4 regions of the Pseudoalteromonas sp. Isolate3 genome follow, and region 2 is predicted to be linked to each of the others. Evidence: predicted binding sites of a transcription regulator. Region 2 holds the regulator's gene; each other region holds the start of a gene.

Region 1 (7,475 bases), on a different contig from region 2:
TTTTCAGCAAGCCCTCTATGTAATACTCTCCCCTCCTCATCTTGATAAGGTTCGCATGCTTTACTTGGTTGCCACTTAGCTGAAAATGTTTGCTGCTGCTCAGTTTCAAGATGAGCTAATACTTCGTAAAAAGGTTTCGCTACAAAGTTAGCTATTTCATTATCACGATTTACAACAAGACCTAAAATAGGTGTTTGAACACGACCTACAGATAACACATTACCAAACCCTGCTTTTTGCCCAGCAAGCGTATAAGCCCGAGTTAAATTCATGCCAAATAACCAATCAGCACGTGAGCGAGCTAATGCAGACACACTCAAGGGAATAAAATCGCGATTCGACTTTAAATTATTAAGTGCTTTTTTAACTGCACTTAAGTTTAAATCGCTTATTAATAGTCGTTGAATTTGCTGTTTTTTGGCTTTGCTCAGTTTGACCTGCTCGATCACTTCATCAACCAATAGCTGGCCTTCACGGTCAGGGTCGCCAGCATGAACGATTACGCTTGCCTGCTTAATAAGCTTTTTTAATACGGTGAGTTGTTTGCGTGTTTTTGCTTTAGGTTTTAATTGCCATTGCTCAGGCACAATAGGTAAATGCTCGAATCGCCACTTTTTAAAACTTGTGTCGTAATCATCTGGCTCGGCTTGTTCAAGTAAATGCCCTATACACCAAGAGACACAATCACCATTACCAAGCTCTATATAACCATCCTGTTTTTTATGAGGTTTAGGCAGTGCATCCGCAATGGCTCGCGCCAATGACGGTTTTTCGGCAATGTAAAGTTTCATAACGCAACACTAATACTGTTTTTATAAACAGTATTCTAGCACAGGAATTTTAACTTAGGAATGGCTTACGCCTGCTGCCGGCGTCGGGTGAAAAGGTAAATAAGAGGTAGATAACACACAACCACTGTACCAACATTGATTAAAGGTAACAGGGTTTTATACATATAGGTGCTGTACGATAAGTCCCAAAGATGACGATCGACTAAACGAAACAACTGTAATATGGGAGCCATTATAACGACCAGTTGCCCTAAAGCACTTTGCCATAAATAGACTTTGTCTTTAATCCCCAAGTAGGCAATTAAAGCCATCCAAGCAATATCATTAAAAGCCCACACAACATAGCGCCACACATAAATATCATCAAATGCTTTTAGAGCAGAATAAATAAGAGTTCCGAACAAGAAGAAGGCTGCCGTGATAACAGCAAAGTAAAGTGCGGGCCAATCTTTACGAAGATAAAATACAAAAATAGCCGGGCTCAGAATGAACACCCAGCTATGATCTAATGTCACAATGACAGAATCAATCCAATGAGGCAAAGTTACTCACCTTGCGTTTTACCATCATCATTGTCATCGCCACCGCCGCCATTACCTGGCATATAGCTGTACTTATCAACTTTTTTCATTTTTATACTCCATTACATGTGTTAATGAAGTTTCACTTTAATTGATTTATTGTCTTACATCAATAGGGTCAGATTCGTGAGCTTTACCTTGCATGATAGATATTTCGACACGACGATTCCGCTTGCGATCTTCATCAGTCACATTCGGTACAAGAGGCCTAGTTTCTGCGTGACCTACAACCATCATACGAGATTTATCAAAACCAGGGGCTTTTTCCATTTCGCTTGCAACGGCAACTGCACGTTTTGAAGATAAATCCCAATTATTAGTATAAAGCTCATTTGATACTTGGAAGTCGTCAGTATGTCCTGACACGGTTATTTCACCCGGCACATCTTTTAATAGTGTCGCAATATCACGAATAATAGGCTTAAACTTAGGCTGTAAAAAGGCGCTGCCAGATGGGAATGAGCCATTCTCACGGATGCGAATAATAATTTGTTGACCTAATGACTCAAGTTCAATCGCACCATCCATAATTTGCTGTTCAAGCTGCTGGGCAATTTTCTTCACAAGCTCATTAGTCTGTTCTTGGTCAGCCGCAGAAATTGACTGCTCCAATGCTTGTTGCTGAGCCGTGCTTTGCGATTCACCACCACGCTTATTACCACGTTGCTCTTGACGACCACCGGCAGAGCTTTCATCACCAGCTTGAAACTCAAGCATTTGCTGAGTCATTTCTACAGTTTGTTGTTGAATCGTTTCGATAGGGGTAGGTTCAGGTTTACCAGGGGTAAACTCCATTGCTATTACCGAGGTCCCTTTTGGAATATCTTTTACTTCAATTTTGTTTTGCACACCAAATGCAAACTTCATTGAACCAGCAATTTGCTTAAACTTCAGTACATCCATTTCCGAGAAAGCAAGTAAGAGTACAAAGAAGCACATTAATAATGACATTAAATCTGCGAAGGTTCCCATCCAGGCTGGTAAACCTGGTGGTGGACATTTGCACTCTTGATCGGACATGCCCTACTCCTCGGTATCAACTTTACGTTTTGATTCAGCTAGGTAATTTTTCAATATACCTTCAATGACTTTCGGATTTTGGCCATCTTGAATACCTAGTACTGCATCGAGAATTAAGCGTTGGTTAAGAGCTTCTTCATCTTTACGTAGTTCTAGCTTTACCTGAATAGGAATTGCTACAACGTTTGCTAAGAAAGCACCATATAATGTTGTTAAAAGTGCAACCGCCATCGCAGGGCCGATTGCTTTCGGGTCATCCATGTTTGATAGCATAGCAACCAGACCTATTAGCGTACCGATCATACCCATCGCAGGGGCAATATCAGCAAGTGACTTGAATAAGCCTGCGCCAAGTTCATGACGATTAGCGGTGAGAGAAATATCTTTTTGCAGCGTGGCACGAACAACATCAGCATCATGACCATCCACTAACATATCCACCCCTTTACGCATAAAACCGTTGGGGATTTCGGCTTCTTCTAATGCTAGAAAACCACCTTTACGTGCTGAGTCAGCTAATTCTACTGCTTTTTCAATTAATTCTTCTGGAGATTCGATTTTGAACATAAAGGCTTTAGCAGCCACTTTACCTATGCCCAAAAATTGCCCCATGGTGAAATTCGATAACACGATAAAAATCGAACCACCAAATACAATGACCACCGAAGGCGTGTTGTAAAACATTGCAACTTGGCCGTCACTACTTAACACCATCGACATAGCAATTAAGCCTATGGCACCAAGAATACCTATTATGGTTGCTAAATCCACATACCCCTCCAGAGGAACAATTACACGACACCCTCAGGCATCAAATTTTTATTATTAACTGCTTATCGGCAAGCAATTGAAATACTTAAATCATTAAATGAATTAATTATATTTTAATGTAAGATTTTTAAGCTACAAGTTTAAGCTGTATGTAAAAGCGTAAAAATAACATATTGAAAATGGATTATGCGTAAAAAAACACATCATTCTTTGACCTAGTTTAGCATTCCCCCTAAAATTGGCCTCACTTTCTAACAGCTATCGAGGCCACAATGGCAACAAAGAAACCAGAAAACTTAAGCTTTGAAGAAGCGCTGGATGAATTATCTCAAATAGTTGCACAAATGGAGCAAGGTGAATTGTCTTTAGAACAATCACTAAAACAATTTGAACGTGGTATTGCGCTGGCGAATGCTTCATCTGGTAAGTTGCAACAAGCCGAACAAAAAGTTGCCATCTTAATGGGTAACGATAGCCAAGCTCCTCTTAGCAATTTTGATTCAAACTTGGACTAATTAAGTGCAACTAAAAGAACAATTACAACGCGCTCGAGAAGACGTTGAGGCACATTTAAATCGCTATTTCGCACAGCCACTTAATACCGAAAAGAACATTAAAGAAGCTACTCATTATGGTGTTTTAAATGGTGGTAAGCGCTTACGTCCTTACCTTGTATATGCGACGGGCCGAATGATGGGTGCTAACAAGGCCGATCTCGATATTCTTGCTGCTGCCATTGAATGTATTCATAGCTACTCATTAGTCCATGATGACCTACCTGCAATGGATGACGATGACTTAAGACGTGGTCGTCCCACCTGTCATATTGTCTATGGTGAAGCGCAAGCAATACTCGCAGGTGATGCATTACAAACACTGGCATTTGATTTAATCGCCAACCACCGATTTTCAGTTCCTGCGAGCCAGCAGGTAAAAATGATAGCCTCGTTAAGCAAAGCCTCAGGTATTGAAGGTATGGTAGGTGGACAGGCACTGGATATAGAAGCGACTGATAAAGAAATTAGCGTGTCTCAGCTAGCGCGTATTCATCAGTTAAAAACGGGCGCCTTACTAAACTGTGCAATTACACTTGGTGCATTAAGTGCTAATAGCTGCGATGAACATACTCTAAAGCAGTTGAACTTATTCGGCCAAGCAATAGGTCTGGCTTTTCAGGTACAAGACGATATCCTAGATGTAGAAGCTGATACTGAAACATTAGGTAAGCCACAAGGTTCAGATATTGCCGCCAATAAAGCAACTTACCCTGCTTTATTGGGAATGGCAGGTGCAAAGCAAAAAGCACAAGACTTACTAGCTCAAGCTCATCAAGCTCTTGAGGCAATTGATTACGACACCAGCGAACTGGCAAGCCTTGCTAGCTATATCGTTGAACGTAATTATTAATGCCTAAAAAAGAAAGACAAAATAACTAAAAAATCAGAGCAGCAATGGGCTATAATGCACTCTGGTTAGCGAAGGATGTATATAAAATCATGACACTTGATAGTAGCAAGTATCCATTATTAAGTTTGGTTGACGAACCAGCACAACTGCGTGATTTAGCGCAAGACAAGTTACCTGCGTTTAGTAAAGAGTTACGCGAATACCTACTTAACTCAGTTTCGCAAAGTAGTGGTCATTTAGCATCAGGTTTAGGCACTGTTGAACTAACGGTTGCGCTTCATTATGTTTATAACACGCCTGAAGATCGTTTAGTATGGGACGTGGGTCATCAAGCATACCCACACAAAATCTTAACTGGTCGTCGTGACCAAATGCATACTATTCGTCAAAAAGACGGCTTACACCCTTTCCCATTCCGTGAAGAAAGCCCTTACGACACCTTCAGTGTAGGTCATTCGAGCACTTCAATTTCGGCTGCACTAGGTATGGCCATCGCTGCTGAAAAAGAAGGTAAAGATCGTAAAACAGTTGCTGTTATTGGAGATGGTGCGATTACTGCAGGTATGGCATTTGAAGCGATGAACCACATGGGTGATGTAAACCCTAATGTGCTAATTATCTTAAATGATAATGAAATGTCGATCTCTGAAAACGTGGGTGCACTAAACAATCACTTTGCACGTATTTTGTCTGGTAGCTTCTACACCAATATTCGTGAAGGTAGCAAAAAACTTCTTTCAGGCTTACCACCTGTGAAAGAGCTTGCCAGCCGAATGGAAGAACATTTAAAAGGTATGGTCATTCCAGGTACTTTCTTTGAAGAGTTAGGCCTAAATTACATCGGCCCAATCGATGGTCATGATGTTAATATGTTGGTCGATACCTTACGTAACATGCGTAACCTTAAAGGTCCGCAATTACTGCATATCAAAACACAAAAAGGTAAAGGTTATAAACCTGCTGAAGCGGATCCAATTGGCTACCATGGCGTACCAAAATTTGATCCTAGCATGTCTAAATTACCAAAATCAAAACCTGGCGCGGCTACATTTTCTAATGTATTTGGTGACTGGTTATGCGATATGGCAGCACAAGACGACAAGCTGATGGCAATTACCCCAGCGATGCGTGAAGGTTCTGGCATGGTGCGCTTTTCTAAAGAGTACCCTGCGCAATACTTTGATGTAGCTATTGCTGAACAACATGCTGTAACGCTTGCAGCTGGCCTTGCCTGTGAAGGCTTAAAACCTGTTGTTGCTATTTATTCAAGTTTTTTGCAACGCGCTTACGACCAACTTATCCACGATGTGGCATTACAAAACTTACCTGTTTTATTTGCTATTGACCGTGCAGGAATTGTAGGTGCAGATGGTGAAACTCACCAAGGAGCCTATGACTTGAGCTTTATGCGCTGTATTCCTAACATGATTATCATGGCACCAAGCGATACTAATGAGTGCCGCCAAATGTTGTATACAGGTTACCAATGCAATCAACCTGTTGCTGTTCGTTACCCTCGAGGTAGTGCGGGTAATTGTGACGTTGAATCGACAATGAGCGCGATTGAAATTGGTAAAGCGCGTAGCATCAAGCTAGGTAGCAAATTGGCAATCTTGTCGTTTGGTACGCTATTAGAGAACGCCAAAGTAGTCGCCGATGAACTTAACGCAACAGTGATTGATATGCGCTTTATTAAGCCTCTTGATACTGATGCTATTAGCGAATTACTAGCTAGCCATGATGTGATTGTTACCTTAGAAGACAACGCCATTGCGGGCGGTGCAGGTTCTGCTGTGAATGAGCACCTAGCTGCAATTAAGGCTAACGTGTCTATCTTAAACTTAGGTATTCCAGATGAATTCATTAAGCATGGCACGCAAGATGAAATGCACGCCGAAATGGGCTTAGATGCTAATGGCATCTTAGCTAGCATCAAAGAGTTCATGGCTTAAGCCAAACAGCATTCACAAAAAAGGAGCTTTAAAGCTCCTTTTTTAATACCAATCCGATTAATTAAGTAGTCTATTTTGAGGCAATTAAACCTCGTTGATAACAAGGCAAAAATTTCGTTATTTAGTTGTTCTAAATGAGAAATTTTTAACGCAGTTAGCGACAGGTTTAATCCCTCAAAATGATTAAGTATTATTGCGGGTTGGTATAATACCAATGGAAACTCTATCGCATCCAAATTTTTATATCGGCTAAGCCATTAGCTTGTAATGCACTGAGCTGCTGATCAACATTATTGCTTTGCTCGAACTCAAAGGCATCTAATTGCTCATCAAAGGTAATGTTTGCAACACCATCACCACCACGCTTTTTAACTTGATGTAATGCGATATCAGCAAGATTGACTGAAGTTTCCCAACCAATAACTTGTCCACCCAATAAAGGTAATGGGTAGAAAGACCAGCCAATCGACGCAGTAATGGTGGTTGACTCACCATTTGGTAATCTAAATGGATTTGCTGCAATCGCTTCACATAAATCAGCAACATAATTGTCTATCGCTGTACGTTTGAAATCACGTAGTAAGAGTAAAAACTCATCACCACTCCAACGTGCGACATAGTCAGAACCTTGTGTACGGCTATTAAGTAAGGTTGCCATTTGCTGTAAACAGCTATCGCCTGCAAGTGGCCCATAAGCATCATTAATTCGGCTAAAGTTATCAAAGTTAATGATCAACAATACCAATGATTTGCCCTGCGCTTGTAATGACTGCGAGTTTCGCTGGAAGTGCTCGATATCTTTTGGTAGTTGATCAAACAAGAAACGGCGGCTACGTAATCCAGTAAGCTCATCAGAATGGCTAACTAACTTAAGCTGTGAATTTACTTGATTAAGCTTATCGTTGGCTTCACGAAGCTCAACAGTTCGTTCTGTTACTAAGCTCTCAAGAGCT
Region 2 (7,475 bases):
CCAATTCCGACTGGATGTTAACCGAACCATTTAACTGGGTTATTTTAGTTTTAACCACATCCATGCCGACACCGCGCCCTGAAATATCAGAGATCTCTTCTTTCGTTGAGAAACCAGGAGCAAATATTAGGTTGTATGCTTCTGTATCCGACAAACGGCTTGCTTGATCATGATCAATTACACCCTTGCTGATTGCGATTTTTTTCAGCTTATCAGCATCCATACCAGCACCATCATCACGAATGGTAAGCAGAATATGATCACCTTCTTGTGATGCTGAGAGCGTGACTGTACCTGTACGCGGTTTACCTGCAGCTTCACGCACATCTGGCATTTCAATACCATGGTCTACAGAGTTACGCACTAAGTGCACCAATGGATCAGCAAGTGCTTCAACAAGGTTTTTATCTAAATCGGTTTCTTCACCTACTAGCTGCAGATTAATATCTTTTTTCAAGCTACGAGCTAAGTCACGAACTACGCGTGGGAAACGACCAAATACTTTCTTAATTGGCTGCATCCGGGTTTTCATTACCGCACCTTGTAAGTCTGCGGTTACCACGTCTAGGTTCGAGATGGCTTTACCCATTGACTCACTGTTGCTGTTATTCGCAAGACTTACCAAGCGGTTACGAACCAATACAAGCTCACCAACCATGTTCATGATTTCGTCAAGACGTTTGGTATCAACACGAACCGTTGTTTCTGCCTGTGGAGGCGGAGCCTTTTTCGGTGCCGCTGAAGCTGCTGGCGCTTTTGCAGGAGCTGGAGCAGGTTTACTAGCTGCAGCTGCAGGTTTCGGTGCAGGTGCAGGTGCCGGTTTAGAAGCTGCAGGCTGAGCAGGTTTTGCTGGTTCAGCTTTTGGTGGCTCAGGTGCTTTTTCCGCGGTTGAACTTTCCAATGATTGAGGAGCTGTGCCTTTGCCATGTAACTCGTCAAGAAGTGCCTCAAACTCATCATCACTAATTTCATCGTCTGAATCGCTGCTTGCTGCCTCCTCAGTTGGGGTGGCAGAGGCTGGCTCAATAGAACTTGTAGCTTCAGGCTTGGCAGTATTATCTTGTTTTACTTCCCCAAAATTACCAACACCGTGCAATTCATCTAATAAACTATCAAATTCATCATCGGTAATATCATCACTGTCACTGCTATTTGACTCAGGAGCAGATGCTGCTGGTCCTTGGCCTTTTCCATGCAGCTCATCTAACAGGCTTTCGAATTCATCTTCAGTGATTTCGTCAATATTTTGAGACTCAGCGCTGCTATCAGCAAGACCGCCGCCATCAAATAACATATCGAACGCAAATGGGTCATCTTCATCGATGTTGTCTGTTGCTGTATCTGCTGTGACTTCAGGCGTATCAACAACAACCTCTTCAACTGCTGGTTCTTCAGGTGCAACTGCAACGTCCTCTGCTACAGATAAATCTTCACCTGCAAGCTCTTCTGCAGTAGGCGGCTGACTTAATTTATGAAGGACTTCTAATAGGGCTGGATCTGCAGGCTCTGGTTGTTCGCGATTTTGAATCGTGGCGAACATTTCATTAATAGTATCAAGGGCTTGTAATATTACGTCCATTAGCTCAGGCGTAACAGTGCGTACACCTTGGCGTAATAAATCGAAAACATTCTCTGCGCCATGACAAGCATCAACAAGTTCAGTCATACTTAAGAAACCTGCACCACCTTTAACAGTGTGGAAGCCCCTAAAAATGGCGTTTAATAGATCTTTGTCTTCTGGGTTGTTTTCAAGCTCAACTAATTGCTCCGACAATAGCTCTAAGATTTCTCCTGCTTCAACAAGGAAATCCTGTAATATATCTTCATCGACTTCAAAGCTCATGCAGCTACTCTCCTCTTAGAAGCCCAGACTTGATAATAGATCATCGACTTCATCTTGTCCTGAAACAACATCATCGCGAGACTCTTTATCAATAATCGGCCCTTCAGGACCTGCTAGTGTGTCACTTGGTGCAGGTGCTTTTTCTATGGCCTGTTTTTCTTGTTGTTGATGACCATCTTCTTGACTGCCAAACACAGTTAAGAGATTAATTAAACTGTCTTCTACTTCTCGCACTAGTTCAATGACACGACGAATAACTTGTCCAGTTAAATCTTGATAATCCTGCGCCATCAGCACATTGGTCATCAAGCCTTGAAGCTCATCGGTTTTTGTGTGCGAGTTATTCATGAACTTATCTAGGCTATGACATAACGATTTAAATTCACCGAGTTCAATTTCTCGGTTCATTAAACGATCCCAAGTAGGCTTAATTGCAGCAATTTCATCAGCAAGTTGTTGCGCTATCGGTAAACTTGCTTCAACTGCATCCATAGTTTTATTGGCGGCACTTTCTGTCATTTCCATAACATAATTTAAGCGCTGCTTAGCATCTGGGATAGCGTCGGTAGTTAAATCAGCGAGACGAGTATCTAGGTCAAAGTTTTTTAACGCTTCATGAAGTTGACGCGTCAATTTACCGACTTCAGCAAACAACTCTGATTGCTCTTTTGACGCAGCATCAAGAATTAGCTTATCAGCTTTTTCTTGTTCACCATTTTCAAGATACTCAACAAGTTGACGAGCTTGCTCTAAACTTATTTGAGGCGCAGCAAGTGCTGACATAAGCCTCTCCCCTTAGATTAACCTAAACGTTCAAACACTTTTTCCAATTTGGTTTTAAGTGTCGCAGCAGTGAATGGTTTAACGATATAGCCATTAACACCTGCTTGAGCAGCAGCAACAATTTGTTCTTTTTTCGCTTCAGCTGTCACCATTAACACAGGAATATGCTTAAGGCTATCATCAGCACGAATTGCGCGTAACAAATCAATACCTTGCATACCAGGCATGTTCCAATCTGTTACAACAAAATCAAATTCTTGATTTTGTAGCATTGGCAATGCTGTTGAACCGTCGTCAGCTTCCTGCACATTGGTAAAACCTAAATCCCTTAATAGATTTTTAATGATACGTCTCATTGTAGAAAAATCATCAACAACAAGAATTTTCATGTTTTTATCCAAAACATCCTCCGGTGAGGTTTGAACCTTTATTTACTTACTACTAATTAATCCAGTCATTGATTTTTGCTTTGAGCTTAATCATCGCCTGACCATGTATTTGACTCACACGCGACTCGCTAACATCGAGTATGTGTCCTATTTCTTTTAAGTTCATTTCGTCGTTGTAGTACAAAGACAAAACGAGAGCATCTCTTTCTGGTAACGATTGGATAGCCGTTAATAGAGACTGGTTAAACCGCTCATTTTTAACGTTATTAAACGGTTTGTCTAGTCCTAAATCCTGACCTACTGGTGTGATGACATCTTCATCCACGCCTAAGTCTTCAATACCTAATACTTTACTAGAATTTACATCATGTAGAATATGATGGTACTCATCCAGTGTAATATCAAGTTTTTCAGCTACTTCAGTGTCTTTTGGTTCACGATTTAACGTGCTCTCTAATTCGGCAATGGTTTCTGCCACTAGGCGGGCATTTCGGTGAACTGAACGTGGAGCCCAGTCACCTCGGCGAATTTCATCCAGCATAGCACCACGAATACGAATACCTGCGAAGGTTTCAAAACTAGCACCTTTGCTAGCATCAAAGTTTTTTGACGCTTCAATCAGGCCTATCATGCCTGATTGAATTAAATCATCGAGTTGCACACTGGCAGGTAAACGAGCAATTAGATGGCACGCCACTTTTTTCACTAAAGAGGCATGTTTTTCAACAATCGCATTTAAATTTTGTGCTGATTGATATCCCATCGCTTTATTCACCGATGTTGTCATAGTTAGCCGTTTACTAGTTTTTCAATAAAAAATTCTAAATGGCCAGACGGTTGATTAGGGATCGGCCATTTAACTGCTTTTGTTGCTAATGTTTTAAACGCCACCGCTGCTGGTGAATTCGGGAATAATTCAACGATTACTTTTTGACGGCGCGTAGACTTACGCATGTTCTCGTCATAAGGAATGGTTGCTACTAACTCCATCGAAACATCTAAAAAACGATCCGTTACTTTTGAAAGTTTAGCAAATAATTCTTGCCCTTCACGCAAACTGCGCACCATATTGGCAACAATTTTAAATTTATATACGCCATGCTCACGGCTAAGTACTTTTATAAGTGCGTAAGCATCAGTAATTGAGGTGGGTTCATCACATACAACTACAACAACGTCTTGGGCTGCACGAGAAAAGCTTAATACCATGTCTGAAATACCTGCGGCGGTATCAACAATTAAAATATCAAACTCAGTGTTTAACTCGCTAAATGCACGTATAAGACCTGCATGCTCAGATGGCGATAATTCAACCATACTTTGAGAACCAGACGTTGCTGGTACAATTTTGATTCCTGCAGGGCCTTCGACGAGAATTTCATCAAGCTCACACTCGCCCGACAAAACATGAGATAAGTTACGTTCAACACGAAGGCCAAGCATCACGTCACAGTTTGCCAAACCTAAATCGGCATCTAATACTAATACACGATTTCCTTGCTGGCCTAATGCGATTGCGGTGTTGAGTGAGACGTTGGTTTTACCCACTCCACCTTTACCGCCAGTAACAGCGATAACTTTAACGCCACTATTATTATTTTGATTCATTTTGCGCAGGCCGCTTGCTTGATCTAATACTGTGTTAATCATACATCCCTACTGTGTTCGACGCTACTGCTTGACGTCTTGAATGTTGTGCTTTTGCTCGTTTTAAATACAATTGTTCAGCTTTTTTCACTAGTTTTTCAGCATTCGCTACGCGAATATCCTCAGGAACGCGCTGACCGTTAGTAAGATACCCTATTGGCAGACGATTTTGAATCGCTATGCTAATAATCTCACCTAAACTTAAAGATTCATCCAATTTAGTGAAGATACAGCCACTTAGGTGAACCTTTTTAAAGTGTCTTACGGTTTCTTGCAACACATTTATCTGCGCTGTAGCACTTAATACTAAATAACTACGAATATCAACACGCTGATTACGCATTAAGGTGTTTAATTGTTCAGTTAAGCGTAAATCTCGTTGGCTCATACCCGCAGTGTCTATTAATACTAGACGCTTATTACGTAAATGGTATAACACTTCAGCTAATTCATTCGCATCTTTTACTTGCTTTACGCCACAACCAATAATACGACCATAAGTAGCCAATTGTTCGTAGGCACCAATTCTGTATGTATCAGTGGTGATCAGTGCAACTTTATCAGCACCATATTTTTGTGCTCCAAGTGCTGCTAATTTCGCAACTGTGGTTGTTTTACCAACGCCCGTTGGACCAACTAGTGCAAAAACTCCACCTTGGCGTAGGATTTCGTTGTTAGTTGTATGCATTTGGTTTTCAACCATTTGCAGCAGCGCTTGCCATGCTTGTTGGCGAGATACATCATCAGGAATAAAACACGCCATTTGCTCAGCAACATCACGCTCAATCCCCATACCAGCTAAACGATCAATCATACAAGCGCGTGTTGGATCACGGCGCGCCATATCTTGTTGCATTAATCCAGATACTTGGTGTTCAAGTAATTGACGAATCGCATTCATTTCTTCGCGCATAGTCGTCATTTCTGATTGATTAGCTGGGGCTGAGTTTTTATGCTCAGCGGGTGAGTCTAAATCATCAAAACCTGCGTCTAAATCGTCATCAAACCCTAGGCTATGAGCTTGAGTTTGTACACGAGGTGCTGCTTGCTGCTGATAACGAGGAGCTTGCTTATATTCAGGCTGTTGCTGCTCAAAGCTTGGTTCTTTTGGTTGATAATGTTCACTCGTATCAATACCAGATTGACTAAACATTGACGCCAGCTCTGGCGAACGAGGGCGTGGGGCTTGACGCTCAAGTAACGCTTGTAGGCTATCAGCAACTTTCGCTTGCGGCTCAGGTTTAGCACGCATTGGCTCAGGCTTAACAAAATTATGCTGTGGTGCAGGTGCTGATTGTGCCACTGCAGGTTTAGCTTCGGCTTTCGGGGCTGCTTTGTCGTAATCAACAGCTGCAACGATTTCAACGCCGTTAGCAAGCTTTTTGTTCGACATAATAACCGCATCAACACCTAACTCATCTTTCACTTCTTTCAGTGCAGTGCGCATATCTTTAGCAAAAAAACGTTTAATTTTCATGGTTCAACCCCTTTACTATCCTATTGTTGGCCTACTGAGCTGACAATCTTAATCTGTCTTTCGTCTGGTACCTCTTGATAAGACATCACCCTTAAACCTGGGATTGTGTACTTAACAAAGCGAGATAACACAGTACGTAACATTCCTGACGTTAACAGTATCGAAGGTTCACCGGCCATTTCTTGGTTTTGATGCGCTTCATTCAATGATTGTTGAAGTCGCTCTGCAAGGCTTGGCTCTATTCCGGCACCTTCGTCACCTGCATTCTGAAGTGACTGATGCAACATCTGTTCCAACTCAGGCGCCAAGGTAATGACAGGGATCTCAGAAGACATACCAACAGCGTCTTGAACGATAAGTCTGCGAAGTGAAATTCGCACTGCAGCCGTTAGTACATCAGGGTCTTGGCTACGTGGACCATACTCAACAAGGGTTTGAACAATCGAGCGCATATCGCGAATTGCCACCCCTTCATTGAGTAAGTTTTGTAGCACTTTTACGATAGTAGTAAGTGGTAATACGTCAGGAACCAGTCCTTCAACAAGACGTGGATGACTCTTCGCTAACATATCTAATAAGTTTTGTACTTCTTCATGACCAAGTAGTAAAGCAGCACTGTTCGTGAGTAACTGACTAATATGAGTTGCAACTACCGTTGCTGAATCAACGACGGTATAGCCAAGTGATTGTGCTTCATCTTTTTGGTCAGGTTTGATCCAAACCGCATCTAATCCAAATGCAGGGTCTTTTGTGGCAACCCCTTTGATTGGACCAAATACTTGGCCTGGATTAATCGCTAGCTCATCACCATGTTTAAGCTCACCCTCACCGCTTGAAACACCCATCATAGTGATTCTGTATGCATTAGGGTCGAGTTCTAAGTTATCACGAATATGTACAGGAGGTACTAAGAAACCAAGCTCCTGAGAAAGTTTCTTACGTACACCTTTAATACGATTTAGCAGTTCACCACCTTGAGATTGGTCAACAAGTGGAATTAAGCGATAACCCACTTCTAAGCCAATAACATCAACTTGCTGTACGTCATCCCAGCCAAGCTCTTTTTGTTCTTGTTTATTGGCAACACCAGTACCAGGCGCACCACCATTTGCTTCTTGCTCTGCTTTTTCAGCTTCTGCTTTGGCTTTTTGTTGTTGTGTGAAATAAGCAAGGTAACCAAGTAAAGCACCTAAGCTTAAAAACGCGATGTGCGGCATACCTGGTACTAGACCCATGATGATCAGAATACCTGATGCAATATAAAGTGACTTTTCGTTACCTAGCTGTGTCTTAACTTGGTCACCCATATTGTGCGACTCATTCTGACGAGTAACAA
Region 3 (7,475 bases), on a different contig from region 2:
TGATCTGTTTACTCTTGATGCAACAGCATATTCATATATTTGCTTAGCCGTATTTGCGGTGTGTACCTATGGTAACGCGGGTTGGATGCGCGAAATTATGTGTTTACACATTTGCCCATACTCTCGCTTTCAATCAGCTATGTTCGATAAAGATACCTTCACAGTAAGCTATGATGAAGCGCGTGGTGAGAGCCGTGGTCCACGTTCACGCAAACAAGATCCAAAAGAACTTGGTTTAGGTGACTGTATTGACTGTAACTTGTGTGTTCAGGTTTGCCCGACGGGGATCGATATTCGTAATGGTTTACAATACGAATGTATAAATTGTGGTGCGTGTATCGATGCATGTGATGGGGTGATGGATAAAATGAATTACCCTCGCGGACTTATTTCCTATACCACAGAGCGTAATTTAGAAACACCAGATAACAAAACCCATGCACTTCGTCCTAAGTTAATTGGCTATCTCGTCATCTTAGTGCTGCTAACTGGCGCGCTGGTGGCGAACATTGCAATGCGTAAACCTATGGACTTAGATATTATTCGTGACCGTAATCAGTTATACCGTGTTGACTTTAATGGTTTAGTTGAAAATACCTATACATTAAAGGTTATCAATAAAGCGCAACATGAGCAGACATTTAATATTCGTGTCGAAGGGCTTGATAACTTTGAGTACATAGGCAAACAAACATTCACTGTGCCTTCTGGTGAATCATACAATGTACCACTGTCATTGGTTGTTGACCCTTATGATTTGAAAAAGCCAATGACAAAGTTTGAGTTTATACTTTCTGTCGATGGTGAGCCTGATGTGCAGATTTCACAGCCGAGTAACTTCTTTAAGGCACGATAATTAAGTACACTGAGTAAATGAATAAAAAGCGGGATTTTCCCGCTTTTTTTATATGATGAGACATTATGAGTAAATTTAGTTTTGTTGACCTTACACCCGATTCAATTTTAGATGCAGTTGAAAGTATCGGTGTCTATGCTGAATCAGGACTGCTGGCATTAAATAGCTACGAGAACCGTGTTTATCAATTTAAAGCAGAAGATGGCCAACGATATGTTGTTAAGTTTTACCGACCAGAACGCTGGAGTAAGGCGCAAATCTTAGAAGAGCATGCGTTTGCATTTGAACTTGCTGAGGCCGAAGTGCCGGTTGTTGCGCCTGTTATTATCGAAGGGCAAAGCTTGTTTGAGCATAATGGCTATTTGTTTACGTTATTCCCTAGTGTGGGTGGCCGCATTTTTGAAGTTGATAATTTAGATCAACTCGATGTGCTTGGCCGTTTAATTGGTCGAATGCACCAGGTAGCAAAAGCAAAGCCATTTGAACATAGGCCTGTGATCAGTTGCGAAGAATATCTTCAGACAGCTAAAGTTCAGTTACAGGCAAGTAACTTGGTGCCAATGACATTAGAGAACGCTTTCTATACAATTTTAGATTTGGTAATCAAAGAAACCACACAACAGTATAAAAATGTTGAAACTATCCGCCTGCACGGTGACTGCCATGCTGGTAATATATTGTGGTCTGGTGATGCATTGATGTTCGTTGATTTGGATGACAGCCGACAAGGACCTGCCATTCAGGACCTTTGGATGATGCTCAGTGGCGATCGTAACAACCAACTGTTACAGTTAGACACTTTAGTGGCTGCCTATGAAGAATTTTGTGACTTCGATCACAGCCAATTAAAACTGATAGAACCACTCAGAGCGATGAGAATGGTGCATTACATGGGGTGGTTGGCAAAAAGATGGGATGATCCAGCATTCCCACGGAACTTTTCATGGTTTGCTGAAGACAAATACTGGGAGCAGCAAATACTAGCGTTAAAAGAACAGCTTGCAGCGCTACAGGAAGCACCATTAAAATTATTACCATAAATTTTTAAAAGCTAATAAAGACGAGAAAATAATGTTTAAAAAATTAAAGTTAAGTCTACTCATTTTATGTTTACCTTTTGCAGCCCTTGCTGCTGATTTTGAAGCAGGTAATCAATATGAAGTTTTAAAAGTTGAGAAAAGTGCAACACCGCAAGTAACCGAGTTCTTTTCGTTTTATTGCCCACACTGTTTTCAGTTTGAGCCTGTAGCAAAAGCATTAACTGCAAGTCTTCCTGAAGGTACCGAGTTTGTAAAAAGCCATGTTAACTTTTTAGGTGGTGTATCTAAGCAAACACAAAGTAATTTAAGCTATGCCTACTTAATTGCTAAGCAACATGGCAAAGCAGAGCAAGTTGCTGACCAAATTTTTAATAGCATCCACAGACAACGCGCTTTACTTAAAGACATGAAAGACGTTAAAGCATTACTTGCGACCAATGGTATTAGCAACGATGTGTTTGATGCTGAAATTGCAAGCATGCCAGTGATTAGTGCTGAAAAAGCGATGCAAGATAAACAGCAAAAATATTCTGACATGGGTGCGTTAACAGGTGTGCCTACTTTTATCGTAAATGATAAATATAAAATCAATTTAAATACCATCAAAAGCCAGCAGATGCTTGATGAGTTAGTCGAATTCTTATTAAAACAATAATTTTGGAGTAAAGAAGTAATGATCAAGTTAGTAAAAGCTGTATTAATGGCTGCCACGCTAGGTTTAGCGGCAAATGCCTCAGCTGCTCAATATGAAGAAGGTAAGCATTATGAAACGATTGATGCACGCGCTTCTAAAAAGCCTGAAGTAAAAGAGTTCTTCTCATTCTACTGCCCACACTGTAATAACTTCGAGCCAGTAGTGAAAGAGCTTAAAACACTTCTTAAAGAGGGCGTAAAGTTCAAAAAGAGTCATGTTGATTTTTCAGGTCCTCGTGACCCAGAGATTCAAACCATCTTAGCGCAAGGTTATGCGACGGCTAATGTGTTACCACAGAAAGACGCGTTAGTAGCCGCTGTGTTTAATCATATTCACGGTAAGCGTGCACGTATTAACGAACTAGCTGATATGAAAGACATCTTCGTTTCACAAGGTGTATCGGCTGAAGATTTTGATAAGTACTACAACAGCTTCTCTGTACGTACTATGGCGTCTAAAATGAAACGCGACCAAGAATACTACCAACAAAAAGGTGCTTTAAAAGGCGTTCCAACTTTTATTGTTAATGGTAAATATCGCGTGATTATAGGTGCGGATTCAGGTATTAGCGATGCAAAGAGCATGGCAGACTTAATTAATTACCTAGCTGATAAATAAGTTTAGTTTAATTAAAATTAAAGCTCCGCACGCGGAGCTTTTTTTATTGGTAAAGCAAATGCAAAAAATACTAGTTTCAAGCTGTTTGTTAGGAAACCCTGTTCGTTATGACGGGCAATCGCAAAACTTACTTCATCCTGGCTTAGAAACTCTAAAACAGCAGGGAAGGCTAGTTGTATTCTGCCCCGAAGTAGCTGGTGGCTTACCTACACCAAGGCCGCCAGCAGAAATTAAATTGGGAAGAGTACTCACCAAAGATGCGCAAGATGTCACAGTGCAATTTGCTTATGGTGCAGAACAAGCTCTTAAACTTTGCCAAAAGCAAGGTATTCGTTATGCCTTGTTAAAAGAATCAAGCCCGTCATGTGGTCGCAATACGATTTACGATGGTAGTCATTCTGGAAGGAAAATTTCAGGGATGGGGTTAACTGCAAAGCTGTTAACTGACAACAATATAGAAGTGTTTAGTGAGCAGCAGTTGCCAGCACTATTTAAAGCGCTGACAGACTAATTTTATTTACGCTGTAAAAACACACCTGATTCGATGTGGTGGGTGTAAGGGAATTGATCGAAAATAGCAAAACGCTTTACTGCATGGGTTTTGCATAAGTGGTCAAGGTCACGCTCTAGGGTATCTGGATTACACGAGATATAAATAATATTGTCGTAGTTCGCAACTAGGTCACAAGTCAGTGTATCCATGCCAGCACGTGGTGGGTCCACCAAGATTGTTTGGCAGTTATAGCTTTTCAGATCAATGCCATCCAAACGAGAGAAAGTGCGCTCGCCTTTCATTGCTTGAGTGAACTCTTCACTCGACATACGAATGATATCTAAGTTTTCAACCTTGTTCTGCGCGATATTGTATTGTGCAGAGTAAACCGATGATTTTGAAATCTCAGTCGCTAATACGCGGTCGAATGAATCTGCAAGAGCAATGGAGAAATTACCATTCCCGCAATATAACTCCAGTAAGTCATTGCTAAGTGGTTGGCAAAGCGCTTGTGCCCACTCTAGCATCTTGATGTTCACTTTCGCATTAGGTTGAGTAAAGCTATTTTCGACTTGTTGATAGATAAGCTCTTTACCGTTTACGTTTAAACGCTCAATAACGAAATCATTACCAATCACTTCTTTTTGCTTGCGAGCACGGCCAATAAAATCAATTTTAAACTGTGTGCTAAGTTTTGCTTTAAGCTCTTTAATAGCTAGTAGCCACTGCTCATCTAATTGTTTGTGGTATAACAAACTAACTAGAATCTCGCCACTTAAGCTTGAAAGATAATCGATTTGAAACAGCTTGCGACGCAGAACTTCATTGTCTTTTAAGTTTTCGATCATGGCTTGCATGACTTCACCCACTAAAGGCGCTGCAGGGTCAAACTCGTCAACACGGATCTTTTCTTTAGTTTGCTGATCAAACATGATGTGAAAAAGGTCTTCACCTTCATGCCAGACACGAAACTCTGCACGTTGGCGGTAATGAATAGGGTCAGAGCCAAACACTTCTAATTTTTCGACCCCAAAACGTCGAAACTGTGAGGTGATGCGCTGCTCTTTCTCACTCAATTGTGCATCATATTGAGTTGTATCAATTTTTATAACCGCCATGGCTGATTACCTTTTATCTCTTAGCTTTATAACGGCGCTATTGTAGGGAGCGCTGAGGATTTGTCTAGTTTTGTTATTTATTTTAGTGTCGTTTTTTTATACAAAAAACTTAAGTTCTGTGGTTTTTGGCCGATAATGAGTTAACCATAACATGGAGTCGGATCATGAAAATTGGCAACCTAGGCTATATGCCTAATACAAATGTGAATAAATACAATGGCAAACAGGCATTGCAGCAGCCTACTATTCAAAATCGTCAAGATAGTTACCAGCAACGAGGCCGAGAGCTGGCTGCTAAAGTTCTTGATGATAAACTTGCTGAGGCACTAGGTTTACCTAAAGCCGAAGAGAAAAAAGATAAACCACTGTTCGACTTTGAAGAGATCGTTAAAAACGTTCTCGACTTTGTTGGCGGTGCGCTTCGCAAAGCAAAAGCAGATGGTGCTGATGATGAAAAGCTCAAAGGTATGCTTGGTGATGCACGAAAAGGTGTACAAATGGGCATCGACGATGCTTATGATGAGCTAAAAGGGTCAGGTATTCTTAATGATGACATCGAAGAGGGTATCGAAAAGTCTAAAGAAGGTATCTATAAAGGTATTGATGAATTAGAAGAAGACTTGTTCAATCCTAAACCAAATTCGGTTTCAGTAAGCCAGGCCCAATACGTTAGTTTAAGTAATAATGCAGAATACACTTTCACTACTGCTGAAGGTGATGAAGTGAGTATTAGCTTTGCTGATGCATACGAAAGTAAGTCAGCAAGCGGCTATAGCAAAAATGGCGATAACGAAGCGTTTGTCAGTGAATCTTCTCAATCACGAGACTTATCATTCTCGATGACAGTCAATGGTGATTTAAATGAGCAAGAGCAGCAAGCTATCAATGAATTGATGGAAGACTTGCAGAGTGTTAGCGAAACATTCTTCTCTGGTTCATTAGAAGATGCCTTTGAACAAGCTAAAGAGTTGAACTTAGGTAACGAGCAACTCGTTGGCTTTACCATGGATCTGAAACAAACAAAAACAGTTGCTGCTATAAAAGGGTATGAAGAATATAAACCATCCCCTGAAAAAGAAGTCGCTGATAAAATAGCGCCATTTAATGACGATTTGAAACAAGCGTTCAATAAAGCGGGTGAGTTAGGTTTGCAAAATGAACTTGCTGGTATCTTACAATGGTTAAACCAAGATAAAGAAGAAGTAAGCAAGCTGGTGGATTATACCAAAGCAATGTTTGAACAAATGAATAAACTACGTTCGGCAACTGAAGAAGCTTAACCCTTTCTTTATTTTTACATAGCTGCATGGCAAACTGCTGGCCTTTGATGATCCGAGGTAAGCAGTTTGTCAGTTCATATAATGGTGTTTGATTCTGGTATAGGTGGGACAACCGTACTTGAGCAGATCCAAGCACTGATCCCAGATGCTGATTATAGCTATTTTATGGATAATGCTTTATTGCCATATGGCGCGCAAAGCCAGCAAACGATCATAACCCGCCTTTTTGCGCTACTACAGTTTATCGAAATAGAAAAATTACACGTAGATATCCTAGTAATTGCGTGTAACACCGCCTCTACATCTGCATTAGAAACTATTCGCCCGTATACAAATATAGAAGTAGTTGGTGTTGTGCCTGCGATAAAGCCAGCAAGCGCTTTAAGCAATAGCAAACATATTGGTTTGTTGGCAACGCCATCGACGACCAAGAGCCACTATACTGCAAACTTAATTAGTACTTATAGCCAAGGCACTCAAGTCAGTTTATATGGTTCAACTGAGCTGGTGGAAATAGCAGAAACACTGTTTCATACGCAGACACTCAATAAAGAAAAACTTGAAAAAGAATTGTGTGGTCTAGCTATCGCAGAAGATATAGATGTATTGGTACTTGGCTGTACACACTTTCCATTATTAGCAAATGCGATTAATGACTATTATAAACAACGGATCTTACTTATAGATTCAGGCAAAGCGATTGCTAATCGCGTTAAAAGTTTAATTGAACTTCGGGGATACACAGTAACCGGAGATAAAAAAAAGCCGCTGCACTTTTATGCAACGGCTCCTATTTGCCACTCGCAATTAAACGTTGAGCTGATTACGCTGACTGATCAGATCCCTCACGGAAGCTATTAGTCTCGTTCTCTTGTTTTTGTTTTGCTTCACGTACTTTTAAAGTACGCTGTTGGAATTCGCTATCATTTAATTGATTGATTGCGTTTTCAGCATCTGCTTCAGCCATTTCCACAAATCCAAAGCCACGACGTTTACCTGTGTTTTTATCTTTTAGTAAGCGTACGTTGAAAACTTTGCCTTGTTCTTCAAATAAAGCACGAACAACACCTTCATTAGCACGATAAGGTAGGTTGCCAACATAAAGAGTTTTTGTTTTTACTTCGGCCTCCTCACTTGACGTTGATGAAAGCGCAGCAATGACTAAAGCACCAATTAATAAGCCTGCACCAAATAGCAATGCTGGGTCTAATGCTAAGCTTGCAAATGCAAACTTAACAACTACAAACCCCAAAACAGCAAGAATAACGGAGAAAAGAAAAGATTTTTGATCGGGTAATTTCATTTTGATCTACCAATAAACAAGAAATAAACATTAATTTAACATTGTGAACTTGCTATCTTAACGAGTTAAATGA
Region 4 (7,475 bases), on a different contig from region 2:
GCTAACCAACGTCCTCAAGCTGCATTAAGCTTACTAGGTTAATAGTTGGGGGGTTGAGTTAAAGTGAAGTCAAAACTTTGACTTAAAAGAAAAGCGCCTTTGTCTAATGGGGTATTAACAAAGGCGCTAAGATAGGATTGTAAAGCGGAGGCGCTCAAAATCCTGACAGTAGTGTTCTAACATTTGTAAGAACATAAAATGTGAAGCACAAATTATGCCATAGTTTGTGAAAAAGAACCCACTCTTAAACTTATCTCTTCCAAGGCTCCTATTAGGAGCCTTTTCTCATTCTTAAGTGTTTAGTTAATAGTTGGCCTATTAATTGCTCTAATTCTTTTAAGTTAATCAACTAATCAGCAAAGTGGCAGTTTTTTGCCCTAGGCGACTTAGAATTGCCGTTGTAAGGGTCACTTTGTCAAGTTCACTTTTAAAAAGTGGCTTTACTTTGACAGATAAGAAGAGAGTAAATTATGGCTTTATATGTAAATACTAACGTGAGTGCACTAAACGCACAAAGACAACTAGATAGAACCAGTGGTGATTTAGATACCTCGTTTAAGCGTCTTTCATCAGGCCTACGTATTAACAGCGCGGCTGATGATGCTGCCGGTTTACAAATTTCTGACCGCTTGCAATCACAAATTCTTGGTCTAAATCAGGGTAACCGAAATGCCAATGACGGTATTTCACTTGCGCAAACTGCTGAAGGTGCGCTTGATGAAATTACCTCAAGTTTTCAGCGTATTAGAACTTTATCACAACAAGCCGCGAATGGGTCGAATACGGATGAAGATCGCTTAGCAATTCAAGAAGAGATTCGTCAGCTTTCAGAGGAAGTCAATCGTATAGCTTCAGACACAACGTTTGGTGGTCAGAATTTACTAGATGGGACTTACTCTGCTAGTTTTCAAGTTGGTGCGGATGCAGTACAAACTATTGGCTTCAGTATGAAGGATGTGGGTACAGATACAACACAAGCTGATGGCAGTGGTTATTCGATTGCAGCAAATAATGGATTTACATTGTCAGGTATTGCAGGCATTGCGAGTGCTTTGACTGATAAAGGCTACGGTGATTTAGCTGCAGGAATAAGTTCAATGACTGGAGCTGATGCATCGTCAATTACTTTTGCAGATGTATTTAAGGCTGATAGTATCAGCGTTTCATCACAAGCTAATGCACAAAAAGTATTTGCAGGCATGGACTCGTTAATCGCTATAGTTGATAAAAAGCGCGCTGAATTAGGTGCGGTACAAAATCGTTTCCAATCAACTATTCGTAACCAAGCGAATATTTCTGAAAACTTAAGCGCTGCAAAATCACGTATTAAAGATGCTGACTTTGCAGCTGAAACAGCTCAATTGACTAAAAATCAAATTTTACAACAAGCAAGCCAAACAATTTTAGGTCAAGCAAATCAACGACCTCAAGCGGCTCTAAGCTTGTTACAAGGCTAAAATTTAAAAATTAGTCAAAAAATTTACAAATAAAGCTAAAGCTTTCGCTTTATCAGACGATAAACGAGTTAGAGAACTATCTTTCTAGGACTCTATGTCGGTTAGATAGCAGGGTAGGGGTATCCCGCTGTTTAACTATAAAATGATAAAGCGGAGGCTAATATGGCTTTATATGTAAACACTAATGTGAGTTCTTTGAACGCACAGCGCCAGTTAATGAAATCTGGCAATTCACTCGATACATCGTTTCAACGCCTTTCATCAGGTTTACGCATTAACAGTGCGAAAGACGATGCGGCCGGTATGCAAATTGCTAACCGTTTAACAAGTCAAGTTAATGGTTTAAATCAAGGCAATCGAAATGCAAACGATGGTATTTCACTTGCACAAACAGCTGAAGGTGCGCTTGACGAAGTAACGTCTATGTTCCAACGTATTCGCACACTTGCACAACAAGCATCAAACGGCTCAAATACAGATGAAGACCGTTTAGCTCTTCAAGAAGAGATTCAGTCGCTTTCTAAGGAAGTAAATCGTGTAGCCAAAGATACCACTTTTGGTGGTCAGAGTCTTCTGGATGGCACTTACGATGCAAAATTCCAAGTAGGTTCAGATGCAGTACAAACCATTGGCTTTAGTATGAAAGACGTTGGGACAGATACAACACAGGCTGATGGCAGTGGTTATTCGATTGCAGCTAATAATGGTTTTACATTGTCAGGTATTGCAGGCATTGCGAGTGCTTTGACAGAAAAAGGCTACGGCGATATAGCTGCTGGAATAAGTTCATTGACTAATGCTGCCGCATCGTCAATTGCCTTTGCGGACGTATTTAAGGCTGATAGTATAAGTGTTTCGTCACAAGCTAATGCACAAAAAGTGTTTGCGGGTATGGATTCACTAATCGCTGTAGTTGATAAAAAACGTGCTGAGCTTGGTGCAGTACAGAACAGGTTTCAATCAACAATTCGTAACCAATCGAATATTGCTGAAAACCTAAGTGCTGCGAAATCACGTATCCAAGATACAGACTTCGCGCAAGAAACAGCGAACTTAACTAAGATGCAAATCTTACAACAAGCTAGCCAATCAATTTTAAGTCAAGCAAATCAACGTCCTCAGGTAGCTCTGTCGCTACTTGGTTAATATACTTGATTTATAAGCCACTTTGGACATAGGTATTTTTTACTGAAGTGGCTTATACTCTTTAAGAGTGAAAATTTTGAGGTGTTACGATGATAGATCTTAATTCAACACAAAGGTCTAATGAGAACCTTACTAGTGGCAGTAATTCTGTAAATTTAAAAGCCGAAATAGATGACATTAAAGCAAGTAAAGGCACAGAAATTGCTAGAAGGGAAGCTGTCGATATTAAGATGGCAACCAAAGCGGAGCAAAAAGACAAAAAAGATCTTATTGCCGAAGTAAAACAAAATTTAGACAAGCTTAATAGCTATATCCCAGTTACATCAACAAATTTAATTTTTGAATTTGATGAAAAAGGGGAACCACCTATTATAAAAGTTCTTGATAGAGAAAACGATGAAGTTATTCGGGAGATCCCAACAGAAGAATTTCGTGAAGTGGCTAAAGCTTTAGAAGAGTTTGCCGATAAATTAACCAATAAAGGTTTGTTGTTCGATAGAACTGCATAAAGTTTAGTATTTAGGAGTATTACAATGGCATTAATTACATCAGCAGGGGTTGGCTCTGGACTTGATCTAGAAAGCATAATCAGTGCGACACTATCAGCTGAGAATACCCCTAAACTACAAGCTTTTGCAGAAAAAGAAGAGTCCTTGCAGGTTGAACTCTCTTCGTTGGGTGAAGTTAAATCAGCTATGTCAAAGCTTCAGGATACTATCGAAAAGCTTGCTGATATTGATAATTTTAACAAGCGTATTGCGAATATTAAGCAACCGACTAGTGATGATGGCGATCTGATATCAGTAACACCAACATCTGATATTTCACCAGGGGACTTCAATATTGAAGTGGTTGAACTTGCGCAGGGTAGTCGGGCGACATCTAATGCTGGGCTATTTACCTCAACAGATGATGTTGTTACAGCTTCTGGTGGTACTTTGTCTTTCGCCGCGGGTGATAAAAGCTTTGACTTATCTCTGGATGCGGGAGCAACGCTTGCTGACTTACGTGATGCGATTAATGATTCAGATGATAACTTTGGTGTTACAGCGAATATCATTAACACGGGGACAGAATCAAAGTTAGTCCTTACATCAAATGTATCAGGTACAGGTAATGATTTAGTTATTACCAACGATACTGCGGAACTTGATAATGTATCAACACTTGCTAACGATGGTGTGACTGCAGGCGGGATTGCAATTGCAGCAGGTGATGAAGCTAAAAGTGCAGAAATTAAAGTGGATGGTATTTCAATTGTTAATGATACCAATACTTTTAAAGATGCTGTACAAGACATGACAATTGTTGCAAAGCGACAAAGTGTTGACGGTGAAACGGCAAAGTTATCTGTGGATGTAGACACTGAAAGTGTTACCAAGCTAGTTGATGAGTTTATCGCGAACTATAATAATCTAATAGGTCAAATTGGCTTGCAAACTCGTGTTGGTAAACCTTTGAATGCTGATTCGACTATACGCTCATTTGATTCACAACTAATCAATGCACTCTCAACCCCCCTTACTGACGCAGGTCCTTTTTCGAGTATTTTTGATATTGGCCTAGGAGTTGACAAAGAGGGATACCTAGAAAAGTCTAGCTTAGTCCGTAGTTTAAATGAAGCTATGGATGAAAACTATGATGATATTGGCAAGGCTTTTGCTGGTGAAAATGGGATAGCAAAACAGTTAGAATCACTTTTTGACAATTACTTAGACTCTAAAGGAATCATGAACCAACGAGAAACTAATTTAAATTCTCAACTTGATGACTTAGAAGATGACGTTATAAACCATGAATATAGAATGGAAGAGTTAGAAGCAAGGCTTCGTCAGCAATATGCTGGCTTAGACGTGCTGTTAGCGCAAATGCAATCGACTCAAACTTACTTAAGTGCACAGTTATCAAGTTTACCTGGTTTTACAAAGTCTAAATAAAGTTGAAGAAAGTTTTAAATTGATAAATTAATGGGTGAATTATATGTACAACGCAAAAGTTAAAAATTATCAAAAAGAGGCCCTCAAAACACGAGTTGCTGGTGCAGACCGTTATGAGATTATTCAAATGTTGATGGCGGGTGCATTAGAAAAAATGGTGCTATCAAAAGTAGCTATTGAGAAAAAGCATTTAGAAGCTAAAAGTGAGCATTTATCAAAAGCATCTGCAATCCTGGAGGCTCTTCGAGGGTGTTTAGACTTTGAGGTGGGTGGTGAAGTGACAGAAAACTTATATGCTTTATACTCATATATGATAGACCGTTTATTAGATGCAAGTATTAAAAATGATCCTGAAATCGTTTCTGAAGTGTCTAACTTACTGAAAGAAATAAAATCTGCATGGGATGCTATACCTGCCGAAATCCGTAATCAAACTTTTGCTGAAAATAGCGCCCATGCAAGCTAAGCTTAATGAACTTTTACTTCAAATTGAAAAAATTGAAGAGCAATTAGAAGCTAATGAATTCGATGAAACGTCAAAAGAATTAAACTCTTTTCAATCATCGCTGGAAAAAACTTTCTCCAACTCTGAAAAAATCTGCGTTAATCAGTATCCTGTATTAGAAAATATTCAAAACAGAGTTAATGAAATTACCAACAAACTTATAAAGTTACAGTCACAAAAAAGACAAGATATAAGTAAATTAATAAAAAATAAAAAGAAAGTTGGTTTATACAATCAAATCAAGTAGGTACTACATGACCTCTCCATATGATATCAAGTCACAAATAGATGAGCTACAAGAAAAACTTACAGAAGTTCAAGCACATGAATTAAGAGAGCAGCAATTTGCGCTAGAAGCGAATGAGCGTTTTGAGAAAAATTGGGTTTGTTTACAAAAGTATTACCCAGAAATAGTCGAAGCTCTTTCAAACTATGAATTAAAAGAAGATTTTTGTATTCATGTGACGAAGTCTGGACACGGTAATTTTGTGCCGAATGGCTTTTCAACTCCTTTATACTCTCAAGATCCAATCAAGCAGGCCAAGGAGCAGGTACAAAAGCAAACTCACAATCCAGCATTTAGTCTAACAGATTACACAGGTTACCCTGATAATGAAGTGGATACCCGCCTTCATTCCAGTTATATGGCAAAGCTTGGCCGTCATATGAGAAAAGTTCGAGATTATCAAAAAAGTAAACTAACCAAATTACCAGATACATTTCCTTCAGGTATCATTTTTGGTATTGGGCTGGGTTATCATGTAACTGAGTTGCTTAAAGAGACTACGTTTGATTATTTGTTTTTGATAGAGCCCGATTTTGAGCAGTTTTATGCAAGTTTATTTTGTACTGATTGGTATCAACTTATTGAAAAAATAGATAAACAAGGCAATTGTTTATTTTTTCATTTAGGAGTTGATAAGAATAACTTTATTAATGATCTTGAACATCTTGTAGAAGAAGTTGGTGCCTTCTCTGCAGTAAGAAGTTTTTGTTTTCAGCATACACCAGATAGCAAAATAAATGAGCTAATATCAGATTGGGGTAGGGAGTATTTTCGATTTCAAATGGGGCATGGCTTTTTTAATGATGCAATCACGGGGTTAGCCCATTCAATTTCGCATTTAGAGAAAGATCAAAGCTTCTTAACAAATAAGAAGCGTTTACCTGAGCCTTTATTAGAATTACCTGTTTTTGTGGTTGGTAATGGTCCTTCTCTCGATGAGGCGATAGATTACTTGATAGACAATCAAAATAAGGGGATTGTGGTAGCTGCAGGTTCGGCATTAGCTTCGTTAGAGAAGGTTGGTGTTCAGGCAGACTTTCATGTTTTAGTCGAAAGACCTTATGCAAATTATAAAATTGTTGAAGATTCATTACCTAAAGAAGTTTATCAAAAGGTAAATTTACTAGCAGTTAATATGGTTCATCCAGCTACAAATGACTTATACAAATGGACCGGTCTTGCACTTAAGGGCAATGAAGCTGGCAGTGACTTAATAAATTCCTTAATGTTAGTTAAAAATGAGAAAATGTTACCATATATTCCATATTGTAACCCGCTTGTAGCAAATACAGCATTATCATTTTTTCTGAACTTTGGGTTTAAAAATGTTTATTTATTCGGTGTAGATAATGGTAGTTTTCCATCAGGTAAACATCACAGTACACACAGTTTTTACAAGAAGTCAGAAAGTGATCAAGAGGGGATAGCTTGTGCTCCTGTTACTCAAAGTAAATTAAAAGGGAATTTAGGAAATAGTTTCGTTTTCACGAATGATCTTTATAAAATTTCACGTAGTCAATTAGAGAAACTCATTGCGCATTATCCTAAGCGGGATGTTTTTAATGTTGGTAATGGCGCTTGGATCGAGGGAGCCCACCCTTTAGCAAGTGGTGAGTTAATTGATCATCAATATGATATAGACAAACCAATACTGGTTGAGGCTATTAAAAATAGTTATTTTGAACGATTAGCCATGACAAACTTATCTGACTCTGATTATCAAGTACATCGTTTTACGGAAGCATGTGAACACTTACTTGAAATTATGGATGAGTCATTTAGTTCTATCTCTGAGGCAAGTGCAATACTTAAAAGGCAACAGCGTTATGTTTATTCATTTAAAAATACTGTTCTAGGGCATATCTTCCATTTACTTAAAGGGTCATTACTTTATTATCATTGTCCAATGATTACCTTGCTTTACAGTTATGAAGACACTGACTTTACTCTAGAAAAGTTTAATGAACTTTTTGAACTATGGAAGCAATATATTATTGATATGAAACTATACTTTGCTGAAAACTATAAAAAGTTTTGTGATTATTTGAATTCAGGGCAAATAGCTGCGCTGGAAAAATAAGATAGGTACATTTTGCGATAACGATGAGCGTACAGACCGGTACGCTAACCTTGCACTGATTGGT

The links. Region 2 encodes FliA, which starts transcription of late flagellar genes. Its sites were predicted from a motif close to CTAAAGNTNNNNNNNNNNNNGCCGATA; they were not measured.
Region 1: a site for FliA is predicted at 3,227-3,253, ahead of pomA (flagellar motor protein PomA). Genes of this name have one in related genera too.
Region 3: a site for FliA is predicted at 4,928-4,954, ahead of L1D46_RS12085 (DUF5610 domain-containing protein). Genes of this name have one in related genera too.
Region 4: a site for FliA is predicted at 1,493-1,519, ahead of L1D46_RS09765 (flagellin). Genes of this name have one in related genera too.

What each region holds. Positions count from the first base shown of each region.
Region 1 is NZ_JAKEVN010000076.1:3,816-11,290, forward strand. Features, by position in the region: gene L1D46_RS14175 (DNA topoisomerase III) at 1-791, opposite strand, end outside; gene L1D46_RS14180 (hypothetical protein) at 857-1,333, opposite strand; gene L1D46_RS14185 (flagellar motor protein MotB) at 1,469-2,392, opposite strand; gene pomA (flagellar motor protein PomA) at 2,396-3,163, opposite strand; gene xseB (exodeoxyribonuclease VII small subunit) at 3,436-3,678, shown strand; gene ispA ((2E,6E)-farnesyl diphosphate synthase) at 3,683-4,570, shown strand; gene dxs (1-deoxy-D-xylulose-5-phosphate synthase) at 4,660-6,522, shown strand; gene L1D46_RS14210 (ligand-binding sensor domain-containing diguanylate cyclase) at 6,746-7,475, opposite strand, start outside.
Region 2 is NZ_JAKEVN010000014.1:23,496-30,970, forward strand. Features, by position in the region: gene L1D46_RS05075 (chemotaxis protein CheA) at 1-1,843, opposite strand, end outside; gene L1D46_RS05080 (protein phosphatase CheZ) at 1,859-2,626, opposite strand; gene cheY (chemotaxis response regulator CheY) at 2,644-3,027, opposite strand; gene L1D46_RS05090 (RNA polymerase sigma factor FliA) at 3,068-3,778, opposite strand; gene L1D46_RS05095 (MinD/ParA family protein) at 3,805-4,665, opposite strand; gene flhF (flagellar biosynthesis protein FlhF) at 4,658-6,139, opposite strand; gene flhA (flagellar biosynthesis protein FlhA) at 6,160-7,475, opposite strand, start outside.
Region 3 is NZ_JAKEVN010000055.1:17,800-25,274, forward strand. Features, by position in the region: gene ccoG (cytochrome c oxidase accessory protein CcoG) at 1-856, shown strand, start outside; gene L1D46_RS12060 (serine/threonine protein kinase) at 922-1,896, shown strand; gene L1D46_RS12065 (thiol:disulfide interchange protein DsbA/DsbL) at 1,928-2,551, shown strand; gene L1D46_RS12070 (thiol:disulfide interchange protein DsbA/DsbL) at 2,570-3,208, shown strand; gene L1D46_RS12075 (DUF523 domain-containing protein) at 3,267-3,719, shown strand; gene trmA (tRNA (uridine(54)-C5)-methyltransferase TrmA) at 3,722-4,819, opposite strand; gene L1D46_RS12085 (DUF5610 domain-containing protein) at 4,984-6,099, shown strand; gene murI (glutamate racemase) at 6,166-6,960, shown strand; gene L1D46_RS12095 (RNA-binding protein) at 6,923-7,402, opposite strand.
Region 4 is NZ_JAKEVN010000038.1:24,842-32,316, reverse strand. Features, by position in the region: gene L1D46_RS09775 (flagellin) at 1-42, shown strand, start outside; gene L1D46_RS09770 (flagellin) at 471-1,457, shown strand; gene L1D46_RS09765 (flagellin) at 1,620-2,603, shown strand; gene L1D46_RS09760 (flagellar protein FlaG) at 2,693-3,112, shown strand; gene fliD (flagellar filament capping protein FliD) at 3,137-4,540, shown strand; gene fliS (flagellar export chaperone FliS) at 4,584-5,006, shown strand; gene L1D46_RS09745 (hypothetical protein) at 4,996-5,292, shown strand; gene L1D46_RS09740 (6-hydroxymethylpterin diphosphokinase MptE-like protein) at 5,300-7,411, shown strand; gene L1D46_RS09735 (nucleotidyltransferase family protein) at 7,456-7,475, opposite strand, start outside.